Regions from separate parts of the Photobacterium sp. GB-72 genome, predicted to be linked through region 2. Evidence: predicted binding sites of a transcription regulator. Region 2 holds the regulator's gene; each other region holds the start of a gene.
The links. The regulator PurR, encoded in region 2, represses purine synthesis genes. The targets are predictions, from matches to a motif close to TNANGNAAACGTTTNCNTNA.
Positions count from the first base shown of each region.

Region 1 (6,352 bases), on a different contig from region 2:
ATACGAAATACCACCACCAGGTAGACCAATTTGACCAACCATAGCGGCAATAACTGCCCCCATCCAGTAAGGTTGCTCACCGTGCTCTTGACGTTGAATACACCAACCAAACAGAATTTGTGTACGCTCTTTAACCAGCATACGGGCAAAGTCTTTAATTTGATCGGCGGGCACACCACAGATCTCAGCAGCCCATTCAGGCGTTTTTTCCACTTTGTCTTTGGTTTCGCCTTTTACGTAACCAATGAACTCATCGAAACCAAGGCAGTACATCTTGATGAACTCTTTATCGTAAAGGTTCTCGTTGTACAGGGTATGCGCCACACCTAACATAAATGCCACATCGGTTTGCGGATTAATGTATAGGTGTTTGTTGTTTAGGTAACGTTGGGTCTTGTTCTTAACTGGATCGACAGAGATCACATTGATCTCACCGTTATCAACTTTCTCTTTTAGCTGAGCTAAATATGGGAAAGATTCGTGGGTTTCACAGTTCCAACCAACCTGTAGGTTTTTCACCGGATCGTTTGCCCATAGCACCACATTTTTACTGTGATCAAGGATTTCAGACCAAGAAGTACCTTGTGCGTAAACTTCTGTTGAGCCAAGCACGTATGGCATGATGGTTTGACCTGCACCTGTTGAGTAGTCGCCTACTTTGGTGATGTAGTTACCATGCATACCCACAGCACGTTGCATGTGGCTGGTACAACTGTGGAACTGACCCGTTTGACGCCAGCCAGTTTGACCAGCATGTAACGCCCATGGACCATAATCTTTTTGAATACGTTCCAGTTCACGATAGAACAAATCTAATGCTTCATCCCATGTAACACGGATGAAACGGTTATTACCGCGAGTCTCACCACTAAATTTGTGTTTCTTAAGCCAATCTAAACGCACCATAGGGTAGCGTACACGCGATGGGTTGTAGATTACGCCCTTAATGCCTTTTAGCATCTCGGTTGGGTTTTTATCTATTTCAATCGCTTCTATTTCTTGTACTTTACCGGCATAGATGTGGGCGCGGAATGCGCCCCAGTGTGAGCCGGAGTAACGCCATGTACCTTGACCAATTTGATCGTCTGCAAACACCTTTGATGATGCGAGTAGGCTAGGACCGATAACAGAAGCAGCACTTGTTGTTGCAAGGCCTTTAAGAAAACTTCTTCTTGATACAGACATATTTATTTTAACTCCATCAATACTTAGTGTTGTGCGTCAGAAAAATCAGAAGAGTGTTTCTGAAGGTATTTACGCACCACGGCTTCACTATCACGGTCAAAGTTAACGAACGCTAACATACCGTTGAACATTCCAGGCCAAGTATTGGCATCGAAGTGGCTTTCAGCAGGTTGAGTGTGACAAACTGAACAGTTAGTGGTGTAAGCTGATTTCGCTTTTTCCCAAACTGGCGTGATGTCATTAACAAGCGAGTCTTTTGGCATCCAGACTTTTGCTGTTACACGTTGCCAAGGAAGACCTGTTAGGTCGTCAACTTTCTCTTCATATTTATCAACAACATTGTCGTTTTGTGCAGATTCTTTTAGGAGCGATGCAACAGGAATATTCATACCGAAGTCTTCTTGAATCACTCGGCCATAGCCCTTGTCTTTACGCCAACCTGCAATTTCAACTTCAACTGCATTGTCAGTTTCATCGATCACTTTTACGCCTGAAGCAGGGTTTAATAGGCCAGCTTCTACCTTCATGTCTTTATCTTCATAAACAGGAAGGAAACGCACGCTATATACTTCTTCGCCTTTGTTGTACTTAGTATCGTGAGATAGCTGTACTAACTCAGATATCATGCCACCACTGGTATCCATATCTTTCGGTAAGTGGTGAGCAATACCTTTGTGACAGTCGACACAGCTTTGATCACGCTCTGCTGCATTCTTCATTTGAACGCGAGCAACAGGAGACATCTTGGTGAAGTCCATTCCTTTATAGTCATGACAGTCTCGACATTCTTGAGAGCCATTCGCTTTAAAGCGTTCCCACTCATGTTGAGCCAGTACAATGCGGCGGTCTTCAAATTTTTCAGGAGTATCAATGAAGCCAGCTACGTGGGCGAAGACTTCTTTACTTGCTTGAATTTTACGCGCGATTTTATCTGTCCAGTCGTGTGGAACGTGACAGTCAGGACAAGTTGCACGAACACCAGAACGGTTTTTGTCATGAATAGTGTTGGCGTATTCAGGTGCAACGTTGTCAGCGTGGCAACTAACACAGAACTCTTCGGTATTGGTTGCTTCTAGTGCAGTATTAAAACCACCCCAGAAAATAACGCCAGCAATAAAGCCACCAAGGGTTAGTACACCTAGGCTAATATGAACGCTTGGACGTGATAGGGTCTGCCAAGCTTTAAGCAAAAATGATTTCATTATAGATTCTCTTATATGATGCTAACGGTGATTAATTAGGGATTAACCGCCATGTCCTGGTGGACCAAATACGAAGAGTTGAAGCATCCAAACGGTAAAGCCGTAGCCCCCGACAAAAATGACGCTGAGAATTGGAAATAAAAAGACGACGATAAAAATGAACATCTTCCATTCTCGGCTACGAGTTTGCTTGGTTTCTTGATCAGTCGCACTGCTCATACAACCTCCTAATTTGTAAAAATGAGTAGTTATAAATATTTTTATTAAATCTATTTATATTGCGATCATAAATTAACCACTACATGCAGTTCAATTAATACTTTAGAGTTAACCCTATGTTTTACAGTGTTTTTTGATTTTGACCCTATACTGTAATAATAAAAGACATAATAAGTAGAAAAGTTAAAGTTTATGACAGTATGTTTTAATTTGAAGGAGGGGGGATTATTCGCGATTGTATTATTGGTTGTTTGATTGTAATAAAATAAAAGTAAAGTTGTATTAATCGTTATTTGAATGTGTAGGTGTAATTGTGTTATAGCAATTAATTGCTGCTTAAAATATGAATAGCATGAATAACATTACTGATGAAAAAATAGGCATTATATGAATGCCTATTTTTTTATTGATAATTACAGCGCTTAAGCTTTAATCAATAAGCTGATAGTGATTACGTAAAATATTAATAATTTCAGCTTTAGGGTTTTTGCTTAATGTGATCTTTTTTCCGGTGATTTTTTCGGCAATACCCGTATAAACACGCGATATTTGCATGAGTACTTCTTGTGGTAACTCGTTGTCACGAGCAAGAGCAAAGCGTTCTTCCATGCGATCTTTATTTAATAAAATATCGGGCTCTGGAAAAGTGTTAAGTAGTACTTGGCGAAAATCTTCTTTTGAGTTTTCGACGATTTGACCGTCGCGGTAAGCTGCGCCATCCCAGATACGAGAAGAATCGGGTGTTCCCACCTCATCCATATAAATCAGTTTTTCGTTACCACTAGCATCTGTTACATAGCCAAACTCAAATTTGGTATCAACAAAGATTTGATCAATATTTGCGAGTGCATTACTGATAACATTAAATCCTTCTGCCAATAACTTTTCATACTGGGTAATGTCATCAGTATTGCGGAAGTTGAATGCAGCGAAATTATTGACGAGATCATCACGAGTGACATTGACATCATCTGCTTCAGGAACATTCGGAATGCCTTTTAGAATCCCTTTGGTTGATGGTGTCATGAGTAGTTCAGGGAGCTTTTGATCTTTTTCTAGCCCTTCTGGTAATTCTATACCGCAGAAATGACGTTCACCTTTGCTGTATGCACGCCACATTGAACCTGTAATGTATTGGCGACAAATAGCTTCAACCATCACAGGTTTTGCTTTTTGTACAATCCAAACAAAAGGGTGGGGGATATCAAGGATATGGCTATCCGCTAATCCATTATCTTTAAATAATTGAAACCAGTGATTAGATATCGCATTTAACGCAGCACCTTTCCCTGGGACTCCTTTAAGCCCTCCTTCACCGTGCCAGATACAATCAAAAGCAGAAATACGGTCGCTGATCACCATAATAGCGAGCGGTGCGTCGGGTTGAACGTTATAGCCTTTTTCTTTAATCAAACGTTGACTGTCAGCTTCTGTAAGCCAGTAAACAGAGCGTACCTTACCGCTATGAACGGGTTTATCAGTACGGATAGGGAGATCATCATTAACAGCTAAAACTTGATCGGCAAGGCTCATCGTGAAAGTCCTATTCAAAGATTACGCAGAAATGCAGAAGGATAATGACATGAATAAAATCACATCGTTATCAATCATCGTAATCGCATAATACAAGGTTAAGTAAGTCACTGCCAGTAAAATAGCAAACGTTTGCCTTTGGTTTGATTAAAACAAAAAAGGCGATAGACATTGGAATGTTTATCGCCTTGGCTATGTTTAAAATAGCTGGTGGATACTGCTTAATTTTTGTGGTGTTTGATGGATGAAGTGGGTTACCCATACTTGAATATCAGTCCAGTTTAGCCATACGGGACTAAACCGAAAGTGATGCCAATTGGTTAAAATATGCAATGTCTTATGATAAGACGGTGCGGTCGCAAAAAGTAAAACAATTGCCACTATTTGCGCCAAGCTAATGAGAGGGTTCCTAACGGAAAAGGGTTTTAATGCTGTTCCAAATGACTTTTTTAGACGTTGGTTGGAAAGATCAACACTATAAATTTCATCTAACAACAAGTGAACAAAACCACCAAAAAGAACAAAGCTACCTGCTAGCCAGCTGGTTTCGGCGGTATGTCCAATGATAGAGCTTACATGAACGCAACATAGGGCAATGAGCAGAACAAACGCAATTGAATGGCAGCAACCACGGTGGACAGTACGGCGTTCAAAAACCGCTTTTCCCATATAGCGGATAGTAATAAACAGTGCTGCGCTATAGAGTAGTAACTCAAGCATCGTCACTTGAGTATAAATATGACTAATTAAAATGAAGCAGCAAAAACCAGCCAAGATATTAAACAAGGCTTTCATCGATGTTGAATGATCTGAATCTATGTCAGGTAATAGGCCACCAATAGTGCCAAGAAATGTCATCCAAATTGCCGCCGAAGGCGAAATATGATCAGCCGATAAGAAGGCGGTGGCCGTTAAACCACTAGCAACGGCTGCAACACTAAAGTGAGTAGAAAAGTTTGCCAAGAAGAAAGTTCCAACTGGGTTTATATACAGTTGTGTTTATCATTATATGGTCATAAATTTCAACCAATATCACAATTCTAGCATGTACTTTATGTTTGTTCGGATAAATAAACAACGAAACGGAGTATTTATCTGTTAAGTGTGTTAGAGCGTTGATGGGGAGAAAAAGAGATAAAAAAGCCTTAGTAAAGTTGGAGTAACTTAACTAAGGCGCTAATTCACAGGGAGAGAAAAAGTTATGCAGCGATAAATGCTGAGATAATGCCGATCACACCACCAAAGACACCGCCCCAAACGACTAACCAGCCTAAGTGTTCACTGATCATCTTTTGCACCATTTCTTTGACCATTTTTGGGGTTAATTCATTCAGGCGCTGATCGATAATTTCTTCAATCGTCTCTTCGATATCATTGAGTGATTCAGGCTTAGCTAGTTGATCTTTAAGTGCTGCTTTAAAGTCATCTTGTTGGCTAATTTCGTTAACAGAATCCTGCATTTTTTCAATGAAAGGTTCGCGTAGTGGTTGGAGTGCTTCTACGCCACCCATCATGGTTAGCATGCCACCAAATTGTGAATTCATGATCACATCAAGTAACGAATCGTAAGCTGGCGCAAAATCAATTTTTTGGATCACAGGCTGCAAGTTTAAATTGGTTGAGCTTGTCATTTCTTTATTAAGAAAGCGGCTAATGTTTTCTTGAGTAAAGAATTGCTCCATCATGAGATTTTTAATGGCTGTTTTAAATTCTTCAAAACGAGCAGGAATAACACCTGAGCCGTAGAGTCCGGGCACCTTTTCAAATAGCATATGAATAGCAAGCCAGTTTGTTAATGCGCCAGAAAATGCGAATAAGCCACAATAAAGGATAACTTGCTGATTAGTAAGGTAACCAATAGCTAGCAAGATAAGTGAAATAAGGTTGGTGAGTAAGCTTTTATTCATACGGGGTTATTCTCGGTGTGGAGTACACAGCTAATTTTAAAAGAGGTGAGCCAAGTCTTTATGGCTTATTGTGGACAGATTTTAACAACAGACTATGCGCAATGCCACAATTAGCAGATTGATAGGTAATCGTTAGGTATATGTTATGCTCAACTGCTGTATATATCACCAGCAATGAATGTAAACCTAATTAAGGAATTGTTATACTCGCGCATTCACTTATCTATCATCACGTGGTGTTGTCATGACAAGCTTTACAGCTGAACAAACGGCTTTTATTAATCACCTATCTGGTAATGCATTATG
Region 1 is NZ_PYNV01000002.1:448,162-454,513, forward strand. It holds gene torA (trimethylamine-N-oxide reductase TorA) at 1-1,185, opposite strand, end outside; gene torC (pentaheme c-type cytochrome TorC) at 1,209-2,387, opposite strand; gene torE (trimethylamine N-oxide reductase system protein TorE) at 2,430-2,606, opposite strand; gene C9J40_RS05245 (phosphoribosylaminoimidazolesuccinocarboxamide synthase) at 3,036-4,139, opposite strand; gene C9J40_RS05250 (metal-dependent hydrolase) at 4,338-5,102, opposite strand; gene C9J40_RS05255 (DUF445 domain-containing protein) at 5,339-6,046, opposite strand; gene C9J40_RS05260 (ATP-dependent helicase) at 6,291-6,352, shown strand, end outside.
Region 1: the regulator PurR is predicted to act here: its motif matches at 4,260-4,279, upstream of C9J40_RS05245 (phosphoribosylaminoimidazolesuccinocarboxamide synthase).

Region 2 (6,352 bases):
TGATAAATATTTCTTTTTCTTCAATTGGTTGGTGAAAAAATCAGCAGGAGATAAGACAGTTTAAAGCGCCGCGTTATTTATTAGTGAGAAGATGGGTTATTGGTCGTATTAGCAAATAATTAGGCATGGAATATAAATAAAGATAATTATCATTTATATAAATCAAGGAGTGCAAAACGGAGGGAATTAATTTAATGGCAAAAGTTTGTTATTATGCAATTAAACCAAATAAATATTGAATTTTATAAAGGAAGATAAGGATAATACGGAAATTATTTTTGAAAGGTATACTTAGAAATAAAAGAATGGGGGCTCTTTTATTCCTAAGTATTTTATATTTAAGACAACTTATATTTTTAAGATAAGGCAGATAATAGTTCATTTCGACGTTGCTCAGGAATAACTGACCAATGTTGACCGCTAATTGCGCCTTCCAATGCCCAAAGCAATTCAATACTCAATGGACTTGTTTGTGATTCTTGAAGTGCTTTATATGCGCCAAGAGAGCCCACTGCTAGAAGTTGTTCAATAGTGTTTATGCCTGCTTTTTTAAGCATTCTTTCATTTGATAATCGTAGATTAGGTAAATCTTTAATTCGGTCAGGTACGCAACTCTCCTTTTCTTGCTTGTCTTTTTCTGCTGCATCCAGTGAATACCTACCTTGAGCTACAATCTTTGTGGGTTCATCCCACCATTGGTCGGGTATTGCATAGTGCTTGGTTACAACAGGGAAGCCACGTTTTTTATAAACATAGGGTTCCAAGCCAGCTTGTTTGAATTCCTTTTCAGTTTCAGCATTTGCACGTAAGTGAAGTTTATCGTTCACAACTAATGCAAACATTGTATCACCAGAAAAAATGCCAAAACCGCCAAACATCGACCGTGATTTTATTGAACCAAAATGGTCAAATAATTTTAATGAATCTTTTAATATTGGTTTATCCATGCTTCTACTCGGTGAAAAAATATGAGTGTCACCTAAACATTAAGAGCGAGGAAATAGATTAATTAATCTACACATTGATACTGTCAATATATTGTTAAGTTTGTGTCATAATATTGTCGGTTCAATAATAATCCTTCGGTAACCCCGCTACCTTGAATTATTAACATAATTTTTAGGCCGGTGGTTTTGCGTCTTAATCTTTCAATTAATTTGCCAGTTCGTGACTATATAAAGTTATATTAAATAATACTTTTAATATTAAATCTAAGCTCTCAAAAATGTGATATTGGTTCAGGTATTTGTTCTTAGCTTATTTTAATAAGCTTTATAATTATAAATACTCATGATTGTTTTTTATAAGTAAAAAAAAAGCCAACAAGGTTAACTTATCGGCTTTTCCTTAACATAGAAAGATAAATTTTATTAGTTGAGATCTTTAACCGATTTTCTCTCAACAAGTTTAGGCGTCATTTCAAAGGTTTGACGCTCATGATTCTTGTCTTTCACACGCTCTAGCAAGATTTCGATGGCCTTTTTACCTAAACGACGTTTAGGCTGGTGGATAGTTGTTAGCGGTGGCGCAAAGTAGGGCGCAAGGTCAATGTTATCGTAGCCAATGATTGAGATATCATCAGGAACACGCAGACCTGCCTGTTCAAAGGTACTGATCAGAGCCATAGCCATAATGTCGTTAAAGCAGAAGATAGCAGTAGGGCGATCTTCCATTGCGATAAACTTATGAGCAGCTTCAACGGCTGACTCACACTCAAAGTCACCGTCAAGTAGCCAATTATCATTAACAGTGAGATCTGCTTCTTTCATCGCTTTACGGAAGCCCTTTAGGCGCTCTTGACAAGTAGACTTATCAACTTGTCCAGATAAACAGCCAATTTTCTTATGACCATTTTCAATAAGGTGCTTAGTCGCAATATAACCGCCGTTTTCAGCGTTATCTAGAATATTATCAGTATGTGGGCTTTCTGGGCCCCAGTCCATGATAACCATAGGAAGATCATTTTTACGCTCAAGTAAATCGAGCAGCATTTGATCCAGATCGCTGCACATAACCAATAGGCCATCAACACGCTTTTCAGAAAGCATACGTAAGTAATCACGTTGTTTTTCTAAGTTACCTTCGGTGTTACATAAGATCAGTGTGTAGCCTGCACCATAACAATATTCTTCAACACCATGCACAACTTCGGCAAAAAATGGGTTAGTCGATTTAGTGACTAACATGCCGATAGTACGTGTTGTATTACATTTTAAGCTTCGCGCTACTGCACTTGGGGCGTAGTTAAGTTCATCTACTGCAGCCAAAACTTTTTGTTGCGTTGCTTCTGCAACAAAGCGTGTTTTATTAATCACGTGCGACACTGTAGTAGTTGATACACCTGCCATACGTGCAACGTCTTTAATGGTTGCCATATTTATTCTTCTTATCATGGTCAGATTAGGATCTGACAAAGGTTTTTGATACCAAATTGATTAATTACGTAGTCTATGGCTTACGAGTTCACTCGCAGAGATGAAGATCCTTTAGTTATTAGCTACTTAATTATTCAATTTGATACCGAATTATAGGGTGTTGCAATTATCATGGATCATAAACAACTAAAGCCGCAGTAAAATGCGGCATTAGAAGATAGAAACTATTTTTACACTAATTACACATGTAATCGCTTGCGATCACATTTTACTGTGTGTTTTGCGTTGTGCAATCTTTCTATTCAACTTGATTGAATTAATTGATCATTAACCGTAAAAACTCGATGTTTGTCATGCTAATAGCTTCAATTTATTGTGTATATCTAGTCATTAATAGATAAAACGTTAAAAAACAGAATGATTGGCTGATAAAAGATAAGGAAAATCACCACTTGGATGAGTATGAACACTGACAGGCCAACCATATAAGGTATCTATTACTTCAGGAGTAAGAACTTGTGTTGGCGTGCCGTCGGCTTTTATTTCTCCTTCGTTAAGGAAAATCATCCGATCAGTGTATTGGGCTGCAAGGTTTAAATCGTGCAATACCACAATTACAGCGGCGCCTTGTATAGCCATATTTTGGGCAATTTGTAAGGTGTGGTGCTGGTGGGCGAGATCGAGTGCTGAGGTGGGTTCATCTAACATCAAGATACATTTATCACCGGCTTTACTGAGTTGTGTTAAAACCCGGGCAAGGTGTACACGCTGTTTTTCACCCCCCGATAAGGTGGGGTAGAGACGTTTAGCTAAATTGTTAATATCAACGTATTGCATGCTTGATGCTGTTGCATCTTTCAGTTCAGGCGAAGTGAGCTGCAATGGAATTGCGCCTAGCTCGACAACTTCTTTCGCGGTAAAGGCAAACGATAATGCGCTATGTTGTGGAAGGACACCTAAGTGACATGCCAATTCTTCCCGAGCCCAATTATTAAGCGGTTGATCAAAGAAAGAAACCGTGCCTGATTTTGGCGTAATCTCCCCACATAATACTTTTAACAGGGTACTTTTACCTGCACCGTTTGGCCCAAGTAATGCGGTGACTTCTCCTGCGTGAATATCAATATCAAGATGATTTAGCAGGACTTTATCACCGAATTGTAATGATAAGTCGCGAGCCTGAATAACACAGACTTTGTCGCTACTTGCTGTAAAATCGACCTTTGCTGAATGATTTAACGTCATGACATCTGACTCTTTTGATTAACTAATAAATAGATAAAGAAAGGCGCGCCTAACATGGCGGTGATGATCCCAACCGGCAGCTCTTGAGGCGAGAATGCGCTTCGAGCAATCATATCGGCAACCAAGAGGATTAAGCCGCCAAGTAAAGCCGAAATTGGCAATAAGGTTTTATGATTTGGACCTGTTAGCATTCTACCCACATGAGGAATAACCAAGCCAATAAAGCCAATCGGGCCACAAACGGCAACAGTCATACCCACTCCCGCAGCACATGTAATAATTAAATTACGTTTTAGTTTTTGCGTGTTAACCCCCATATGTCGAGCTTCAGCTTCGCCTAATAACAACGCGTTTAAATTACTGGTATGACGATAAAAATAGGTAAAGAGTAACCCGAATGTGCAATAGGCGAGAATAATGCCTGTCCATGTTGCACCAGCCAGTGAACCCATTGACCACAATGATAAATCACGTAAGGCTTGATCGTCGGCAACATAATTGAGTAACCCAAGCCCTGCGCCTGAAATTGCGGTTATCGCGACACCAGCGAGTAGCATGATCATCACCGATGTGCCGTTTTTATCTGTGCCTAAGCGATAAACTAAAACGGTGCTGATTGCGCCGCCAATAAAGGCAAAAATAGGCACAATAGCGAAGTTTAAAAGCTGAGGGAATGATGCGGTGAGAGGGGCAAATAAGACAATGGCCAATGCAGCACCTAAGCCTGCACCGCCCGTGATTCCGATGATCCCAGGATCTGCAAGCGGGTTGCGAAACAGTCCCTGTAGTACAGCGCCACATACAGCTAAAATTGCACCGATAGCAAAACAGAGAAGCGTACGTGGTAAACGAATTTGATGGATCACTAGGCTGACATGTTTAGCAAGTTCATGATCACCGGGTAATAGTGCTAACAAACTTTGTTTATAACTGATCGCCATAGGACCTATAACAATAGAAGAAAGCCCTGTAAAAATAAGTAAGGCGATACTTATTATATAAATATGATGGGCTGAGAAGCGTTTTGCATACATGTAACAACAACCTTACGCACGAATAAATAGGGATGATAGAGGCGTAATTTAAGGATAAATAGCCTGATTAAGCTTTAAAGCTTCATTAACACTCTCGAGTCCTAAACCACCAATGAGCGCAGTACTTTTTATTGTGAGTAATGCATTATTTGTTGCAGCCGGTGTTGCGGCAATTAATGGCATTTGGGCAATAAGATCTTGCATGTTTTTGATCTTGCTAGCTGTACGTGTGCTCAACAAAATAATATCTGGTTGCATGGTAACAATTGCTTCACCAGATATAGGCTTGTAGTTACTGATTGATGTTGCAGCAGGGTTTTTAGCACCAGCAAGTGTAATGATGCTATCTGCAGTAGTATTACTTCCTGCAATGTTAATTGGGCGACCATCATGGATCATTAAGAACAAGACTTTTTTAGGAGTCTTAATATTGGCAGTTGCAGTATTAATTTTATCTAGCTGAACATTAAGCTTTTGTTTTAGCTTTTCAGCACGATCTTGATGATCAGTGAGTTTAGCAATTTGATCGATACGTATAAGTAGATCTTTAACGGTTTCCCCTGAGTTAACAATATCAACTTCAACACCTGATTGCTCAAGTAGGTTAAGTGTACTTTGTGGCCCCATTTCATTAGAACCAACAAGGTGAGTCGGGGATAAAGACATTAAGTTCTCAGCTGAAAGCTGGCGGTGATAACCCACTTTAGGGGTTGATTTATCCACTAATCCTTTACTTGTTAGATCAACGGCGACGACTTGATCAGTAGCATCTAAGGCGTTAATGATTTGAGTAACTGAAGCACCAGCACTGATGATTTTATTTTTCTCAGTTGCTGAGTCCGTACTTGCTTGCGCGTAGCTACTAAGTCCTAACACCAGCGTCAATAAAGAGGTTTTTAATAGAGAGAGTTTATGCATTGTTTGATTCTTCCATAAGTAGCTGAGTCGCTTTGATATTATTTTCTTGCAAGAAGGCGAGTAATTTGAGCATTTGTTCAACAGAGGCTGCTTTATCTGCACCAATCACAACAGGTTTCGTTGGGTTAGTTTTCACTTCTTGTAACAAGGCTGTTTTGAAGTCATCCCATTGATTGATTTTTTTACCTTGCAGTGCCCAATAAGGTGCTTCTGATACTAAATTAATAGCAATAGGATCGGCTTGGGTTGTCTGTAATGTTTTGGTTGCTGTTTGTGGTAAATCGACATCGAGGGCTTTAATTTTCACTGTGGCTGTTAACAGTAAAAACACCATGACAATAAAAATAATATCCAGTAATGGAGTCAGGTCTGGATTCATTTCCTCGGTTTGGAAAACGCTACTGTTGGCTTTGATCATGATGCAGTCCCATTAACGGCAGGGTTTTGTTCGCAGGTATCACAGGCTGATGTTTTCCCGTTTTCAGCGTCAACATTCATTCCTTCAAGCCAAAGATTACAACGGTTTAAACTGTGTTCTAGTTTAGCCGTAACATTATCAGCCCATAGCCCAAGTAGTTGTGCACCAGTAATGGCAGGAAGTGCGATGATCAAACCAGCAGCTGTTGTTCGCATAGCAAGACCAAGACCGTCAGCAAGATCGCTGGGAGTCACAGAGCCTGTTGAATGGGAAATACCGGTAAACATATCAATTAAGCCAAGCACTGTACCGAGTAAACCAAGTAACGGACTAATAACACCAATCAGACTTAATAAGCGTAA
Region 2 is NZ_PYNV01000009.1:77,807-84,158, forward strand. It holds gene C9J40_RS11715 (TfoX/Sxy family DNA transformation protein) at 357-947, opposite strand; cyclic di-GMP riboswitch class I at 1,082-1,172, opposite strand; gene purR (HTH-type transcriptional repressor PurR) at 1,371-2,375, opposite strand; gene C9J40_RS11725 (heme ABC transporter ATP-binding protein) at 2,781-3,620, opposite strand; gene C9J40_RS11730 (iron ABC transporter permease) at 3,617-4,654, opposite strand; gene C9J40_RS11735 (hemin ABC transporter substrate-binding protein) at 4,703-5,572, opposite strand; gene C9J40_RS11740 (biopolymer transporter ExbD) at 5,565-5,990, opposite strand; gene C9J40_RS11745 (MotA/TolQ/ExbB proton channel family protein) at 5,987-6,352, opposite strand, start outside.

Region 3 (6,352 bases), on a different contig from region 2:
GGCTCTAAAGTGACATAGGCTGTTGCACCTTTCGCGCGCGCACCTGCTTGTTTTAATGCAAACACCTCCGCATGGGATTCTCCCGCGCGAAAATGAAAACCTTCACCAAGGATTTCATCGCGATTAGCAATAACACAACCCACCTTCGGGTTTGGCGCTGTTGTAAAACAACCACGTTTAGCTAACTGAATAGCGCGTAGCATTAATCGTGTATCAAGGTTAGTAAACATTACACTCAGCTTAACGTTCTAGTTTGGCTATTTCTTCACCAAACTCACGAATATCTTCAAAACTACGGTAAACCGATGCAAAGCGAATATAGGCGACTTTATCGAGCTCTTTTAATGCTTCCATCACTAAGTTGCCGATCATCTCTGAAGGCACTTCTCGCTCTCCAGTTGCGCGTAAACGAGTTTTAATATTATTAATCGCACGCTCGATGTCATCCGTACTCACAGGACGTTTTTCTAATGCGCGTTGAATACCACCTCGAAGTTTTTCTTCATTAAACGGATCACGATTGCCATTGGTTTTCACCACACGAGGCATTACCAATTCGGCCGTTTCAAAGGTCGTATAACGTTCATTACAAGCTAAACATTGGCGGCGTCGGCGCACTTGGTGGCCATCCGCAACCAATCGTGAATCGATTACTTTGGTGTCATTCGCACCGCAAAAAGGACAATGCATTTAGCCTCCTACATTTAATCGCTTCAGTGTAACTCATTTAAAACCGTTAATGAGAATATTCACCCTGTTTTTCTACTCATTTTGATTAAAAAGCCACGAATAGTCGGTTTATTGTTCACTCCGAAAAAGCGCAAAATATAAAAAAGGCTTACCTAGTGGTAAGCCTTTATCATCATAACTCGACAGTTATGTTACTTAATGCATCTAAGTAGATTAAGCGTAAACAGGTAGACGCTTACAAATATCTAAAACTTTTGCTTTTGTTTCTGCAATAACTTCTTCGTTATCAACATTGTCTAAAACATCACACATCCAACCTGCAAGTTGACGCGCATCATCAGCAGTAAAGCCACGACGAGTAATAGACGGTGTGCCAACACGGATCCCTGATGTTACAAATGGGCTACGTGGGTCATTTGGTACACTGTTTTTGTTAACTGTGATGTTAGCGGCACCTAGTGCTGCATCGGCTTCTTTACCAGTGATACCTTTATCGATCAAATCAACAAGGAATAAGTGGTTTTCAGTGCTACCAGAAACAATCTTGTAACCGCGCTCTAGGAATTCACCTACCATTACTTTTGCGTTTTCAACAACACGTGCTTGGTAGTCTTTAAATTCTGGCTCCATTGCTTCTTTAAATGCGACTGCTTTTGCCGCAATAACATGCATTAGAGGGCCACCTTGACCACCAGGGAATACTGCAGAGTTCAGCTTCTTATAAAGATCTTCACCTTCATTAGAAAGGATAAGACCACCACGAGGACCTGCTAGTGTTTTGTGCGTTGTTGTTGTAACAACATGTGCATGTGGAACTGGGTTAGGATAAACACCCGCCGCAATCAGACCCGCTACGTGCGCCATATCCACAAAGAAGTACGCGCCAACTTTGTCTGCGATTTCACGCATGCGTTTCCAATCAACAATTTGAGAGTAAGCTGAAAAACCACCGATGATCATCTTTGGTTTATGCTCAAGCGCTAACGCTTCAACTTCAGCGTAATCAATTTGACCGCTTTCATCGATACCGTATGGGATCACGTTGTAAAGCTTACCAGAGAAGTTTACTGGTGAACCGTGAGTTAAGTGACCGCCGTGAGCAAGACTCATACCTAGTACGGTATCGCCAGCATTCAGAAGTGCCATGTAAACAGCATTGTTCGCTTGTGAGCCTGAGTGAGGCTGAACGTTCGCGTATTCTGCACCAAATAGCTGACAAGCACGGTCGATAGCCAGTTGCTCGGCTTTATCAACAAACTCACAACCACCGTAATAGCGCTTGCCTGGGTAACCTTCAGCATATTTGTTTGTTAGCTGAGAGCCTTGCGCTTCCATTACACGTGGGCTTGTGTAGTTTTCAGAAGCAATCAACTCGATGTGTTCTTCCTGACGAGCTGTTTCTTCCTGAATGGCTGCAAATAGTTCCGCATCATAATCAGCAATATTCATATCGCGCTTTAGCATCTGTATCTCCTAACTCAGCTAAGTTAAATACCATTTTGAGCAAAAACTGAAAAATCGCAATGCTAGGCGCCACGTGGACGCAAACGTTTTCGTCTTGCTTGTTAATTATCGTCTATCTTACATAAATTGATCTAAATCAGGTAGTCCTAATTGTTCTTTTTCTTAATGATTAACTCGGTTTATTTTCAATAGAGCATGAATAATTTTCATCTTGATATACGATTCATGGCTCGATTTTAAATCAAATATAGATGGCAAGTATTTTAACAATAAAATTATTTACAACAGTGTAAAAAATAAATTACAACGCTAAAAAGTGCTTTTCACACGTAAACTTTTATAAATTCTTATTCCCTCTTACTATGGCTTTATTATTTACAAGGAGTTGTTCCATTGAGTCGTATTAAACATCCTGTTCATGAAAATATGATCGCTATTTTAACGGGGACATTTATTGTTGCTCAGGGCATATTTTTTCTACAGCAAAGCCAGTTATTAACGGGAGGCACGACAGGACTCGCGTTACTACTCACCCATTTTGTCGATATCTCTTTTGGTAAGCTGTATTTTTTAATGAACTGTCCGTTTTATTTAATGGCATGGTTTAGAATGGGCAAATCTTTTGCTATTAGCAGCGTCTTATCTGGTGCATTGGTCTCTATTATGGTGGATAACCTTCACCATGTATTAGCTATCAGTTGGCTTAATCCAATTTACTGCGCAGTGATTGGTGGCTTATTGATGGGGCTTGGTATGCTGATATTATTCCGTCATCACACCAGTCTTGGTGGATTTAATGTTCTGGTTTTATTCCTTCAAGATAAATTTGGTATTTCAGCAGGAAAAATCCAAATGTCGATAGATATCTGTATCTTGGTTGCATCCTTTTTCTTTGTTACCCCAACCACTTTATTGCTTTCAATTCTTGGTGCAATTACCCTAAATATTGTCCTTGCAATGAACTACAAACCAGGCCGATATAACCCTGTGGTCCCTGATGTGAATTAGCAATAAAAAAGGAGCATTACAGTCAATGTAATGCCCCTTTTTTGTATTCTTATACAACTTAAATCGCGTCTTCGTCTTCTTCTCCGGTACGAATACGCACTACACGTTCAATATCAAACATGAAGATTTTACCATCACCAATCTTACCTGTTTGTGCCGTTTCAACAATCGTATCAATGCATTGCTCTGCTACTTCATCAGTGACAACAATTTCAATTTTCACTTTAGGTAAAAAATCGACCATGTATTCTGCGCCACGGTATAATTCGGTATGGCCTTTCTGACGTCCAAACCCTTTCACTTCAGACACCGTCATGCCAGTAATACCTACTTCCGCTAATGCCTCACGAACGTCATCAAGCTTAAATGGCTTAATTATCGCTTCAATTTTTTTCATTCTCATCATCCTTTACTGAGCAGAAGTAATATTTTTACTTACAAGCAATTGATTTAATTGCTCTCATTATCGCAGATCCTACAGACAAATTTAAATTTATTTAAACTTCATGCAGTAAGTTTCGATCCATCCTACGCAATAATAAAAAAACTGAATACACTAAAACTACACTATTTAGCCCTAAGATCACCTGATTGCGATAAACACTAGGGACAAGTTCGGGGAGTATCGGAATAATACTGATATTAAGAAACATCGTTGCAGCAGGTATGTAGAAATACAGAGGAAGAAATCCCCATTTTTGACCTTTTAGTAAACCAATAATTGCCAACACGCCAGAAAATAAGACCAGTAAAACGATAATATTTGGCACTATAACTATTTGAGAGGTAGTAAAAAATTGGTCAAATCGGTCGAATTGACGAAAAATGCTTAGCGCAACCAGCACTGCCAGTATTTGGGATGCAATACATAAACGTAAAACTCTGGGAATACCTTCTCCCATATATAATCCTTTATCGCAATAAAAATTCCATTACATCTTATTCCCCAATTATAACCGTCTATTTTCAATTTTTAATGTGATTATTATCAATTAAAGGGTTGAAAAAGTGATTTTTATACAAGAAGAATAAAAAACCGCCATTTCTGGCGGTTTTTTGATTCTTCAACGCTGTTCTTTATTAACCTAAATTAACACGCGCATTTCTAAACATACGCATCCATGGGCTATTTTCACTCCAGTCATCTGGGTGCCATGAGTTTGCAACGGTTCTAAACACACGCTCAGGGTGCGGCATCATGATGGTTACACGGCCATCTGTTGTCGTCACACTGGTAATACCGTTTGGTGAACCATTAGGGTTCGCAGGGTACTGTTCTGTTAGCTTACCGTAGTTATCAATATATCGTAGTGCAACAATATCGGCTTGCTCTAATGCAGCAAGATGATCAGCATTACGCACTTCAACACGACCTTCACCATGAGATACCGCAATTGGCATGTGAGAGCCTGCCATTTCGTTAAAGAATAATGATGGGCTTTGTTGTACTTCAACCAAGCTAAAACGAGCTTCAAAACGCTCAGATTCATTGCGTACAAAACGCGGCCATAAATCAGCACCTGGAATTAAGTCGCGAAGGTTAGACATCATCTGACAACCGTTACAAACACCTAATGCCAACGTATCATTACGGTTAAAGAAAGCTTCAAATTGATCACGCGCAATATTGTTAAACAATACTGACTTCGCCCAACCTTCACCCGCACCTAATACATCACCGTAAGAGAAACCACCACAAGCAACTAAGCCGTTGAAACCATCAAGTTTCACGTTACCCGCTAAAATGTCACTCATATGAACATCTTTCGCATCAAAGCCTGCACGATCAAAGGCTGCCGCCATTTCAACGTGAGAGTTAACCCCTTGCTCACGTAAAATCGCCATTTGCGGTTTAGCGCCAAGATTAATCGCAGGGGCAATAAATGGAGCCGCTACATCATCATTAATATCAAACGTCAGCTTCACATTTAAACCAGGATCTTGGGTATCTTTCTTGGCTTCAAATTCTTGCAATGCGCCAGCTGGGTTATCACGCATCGCTTGCATTTGGTAAGTAGTTTCAGCCCATACGGCACGAAGTTCGGTACGGTTTTGCTCTAGCACTAAGTCATTGCCATTCCAAATACGAACAACATCTTCTTCAACCACAGTACCTAAAATATGGCTGCATGCTTCAAGACCGTTTGCTGCAAGTACCGACTGAACAAAATCAAGATCATCAGTACGTACTTGAATAACGGCACCTAACTCTTCGTTAAATAGCGAGGCTAATACATCATCAACTGCATCTTCACTGCCAGTATTAATATCAACTTCAATACCCGTGTGGCCTGCAAATGCCATTTCCGCTAGCGTGACGTATAAACCACCATCACCACGGTCGTGGTAAGCGAGTAGTTTTTCATCACGTACTAACGATTGCATTGCATAGAAGAAGCCTTTCAGTAATTCAGGACTATCTACATCAGCAGGCTTATCACCCAATTGCTTGTAAACCTGCGCCAGTGCTGTTGCACCTAGGCGGTTTTTACCACAACCTAAATCGACTAATAACAGGCTTGTATCACCTTTATCTGTACGCAGCTGAGGTGTCACGGTTTTACGCACATCTTCAACACGACCAAATGCAGTGATAATCAGCGACAATGGAGACGTCACTTCTTTCTCTTCACCATCTTGTTGCCACTTGGTTTTCATTGACATTGAGTCTTTACCAACAGGAATAGTCAAACCAAGTGCTGGACATAACTCCTCACCGACCGCTTTCACGGCTTCATATAAGCCAGCATCTTCGCCAGGGTGACCTGCTGGTGACATCCAGTTAGCCGAAAGATTGATACGCTTCATATCACCAATATCGCTACACGCAATATTAGTAACCGCTTCACCGACAGCTAAGCGTGCAGATGCGCCAAAATCGAGTAATGCAACAGGTGTACGCTCACCCATAGACATCGCTTCACCATGGTAGGTATCGTAACTAGCAGCAGTAACTGCACAGTTAGCAACAGGTACTTGCCATGGACCTACCATTTGATCGCGTGCAACCAAGCCGGTAACGGTGCGATCGCCAATTGTAATAAGGAAGGTTTTTTCAGCCACAGCTGGCAGACGGAGAATACGCTGCGTCGCTTCAACTAAGTCAATACCACTGCGGTCAATCGCTTGGCCTTCTACTTTTTGTGATTTTACATCACGGTGCATTTTCGGCGCTTTGCCCAATAGAATA
Region 3 is NZ_PYNV01000001.1:710,763-717,114, forward strand. It holds gene ribD (bifunctional diaminohydroxyphosphoribosylaminopyrimidine deaminase/5-amino-6-(5-phosphoribosylamino)uracil reductase RibD) at 1-230, opposite strand, end outside; gene nrdR (transcriptional regulator NrdR) at 241-690, opposite strand; gene glyA (serine hydroxymethyltransferase) at 904-2,154, opposite strand; gene C9J40_RS03225 (YitT family protein) at 2,548-3,162, shown strand; gene glnB (nitrogen regulatory protein P-II) at 3,221-3,559, opposite strand; gene C9J40_RS03235 (hypothetical protein) at 3,660-4,064, opposite strand; gene purL (phosphoribosylformylglycinamidine synthase) at 4,243-6,352, opposite strand, start outside.
Region 3: the regulator PurR is predicted to act here: its motif matches at 2,230-2,249, upstream of glyA (serine hydroxymethyltransferase).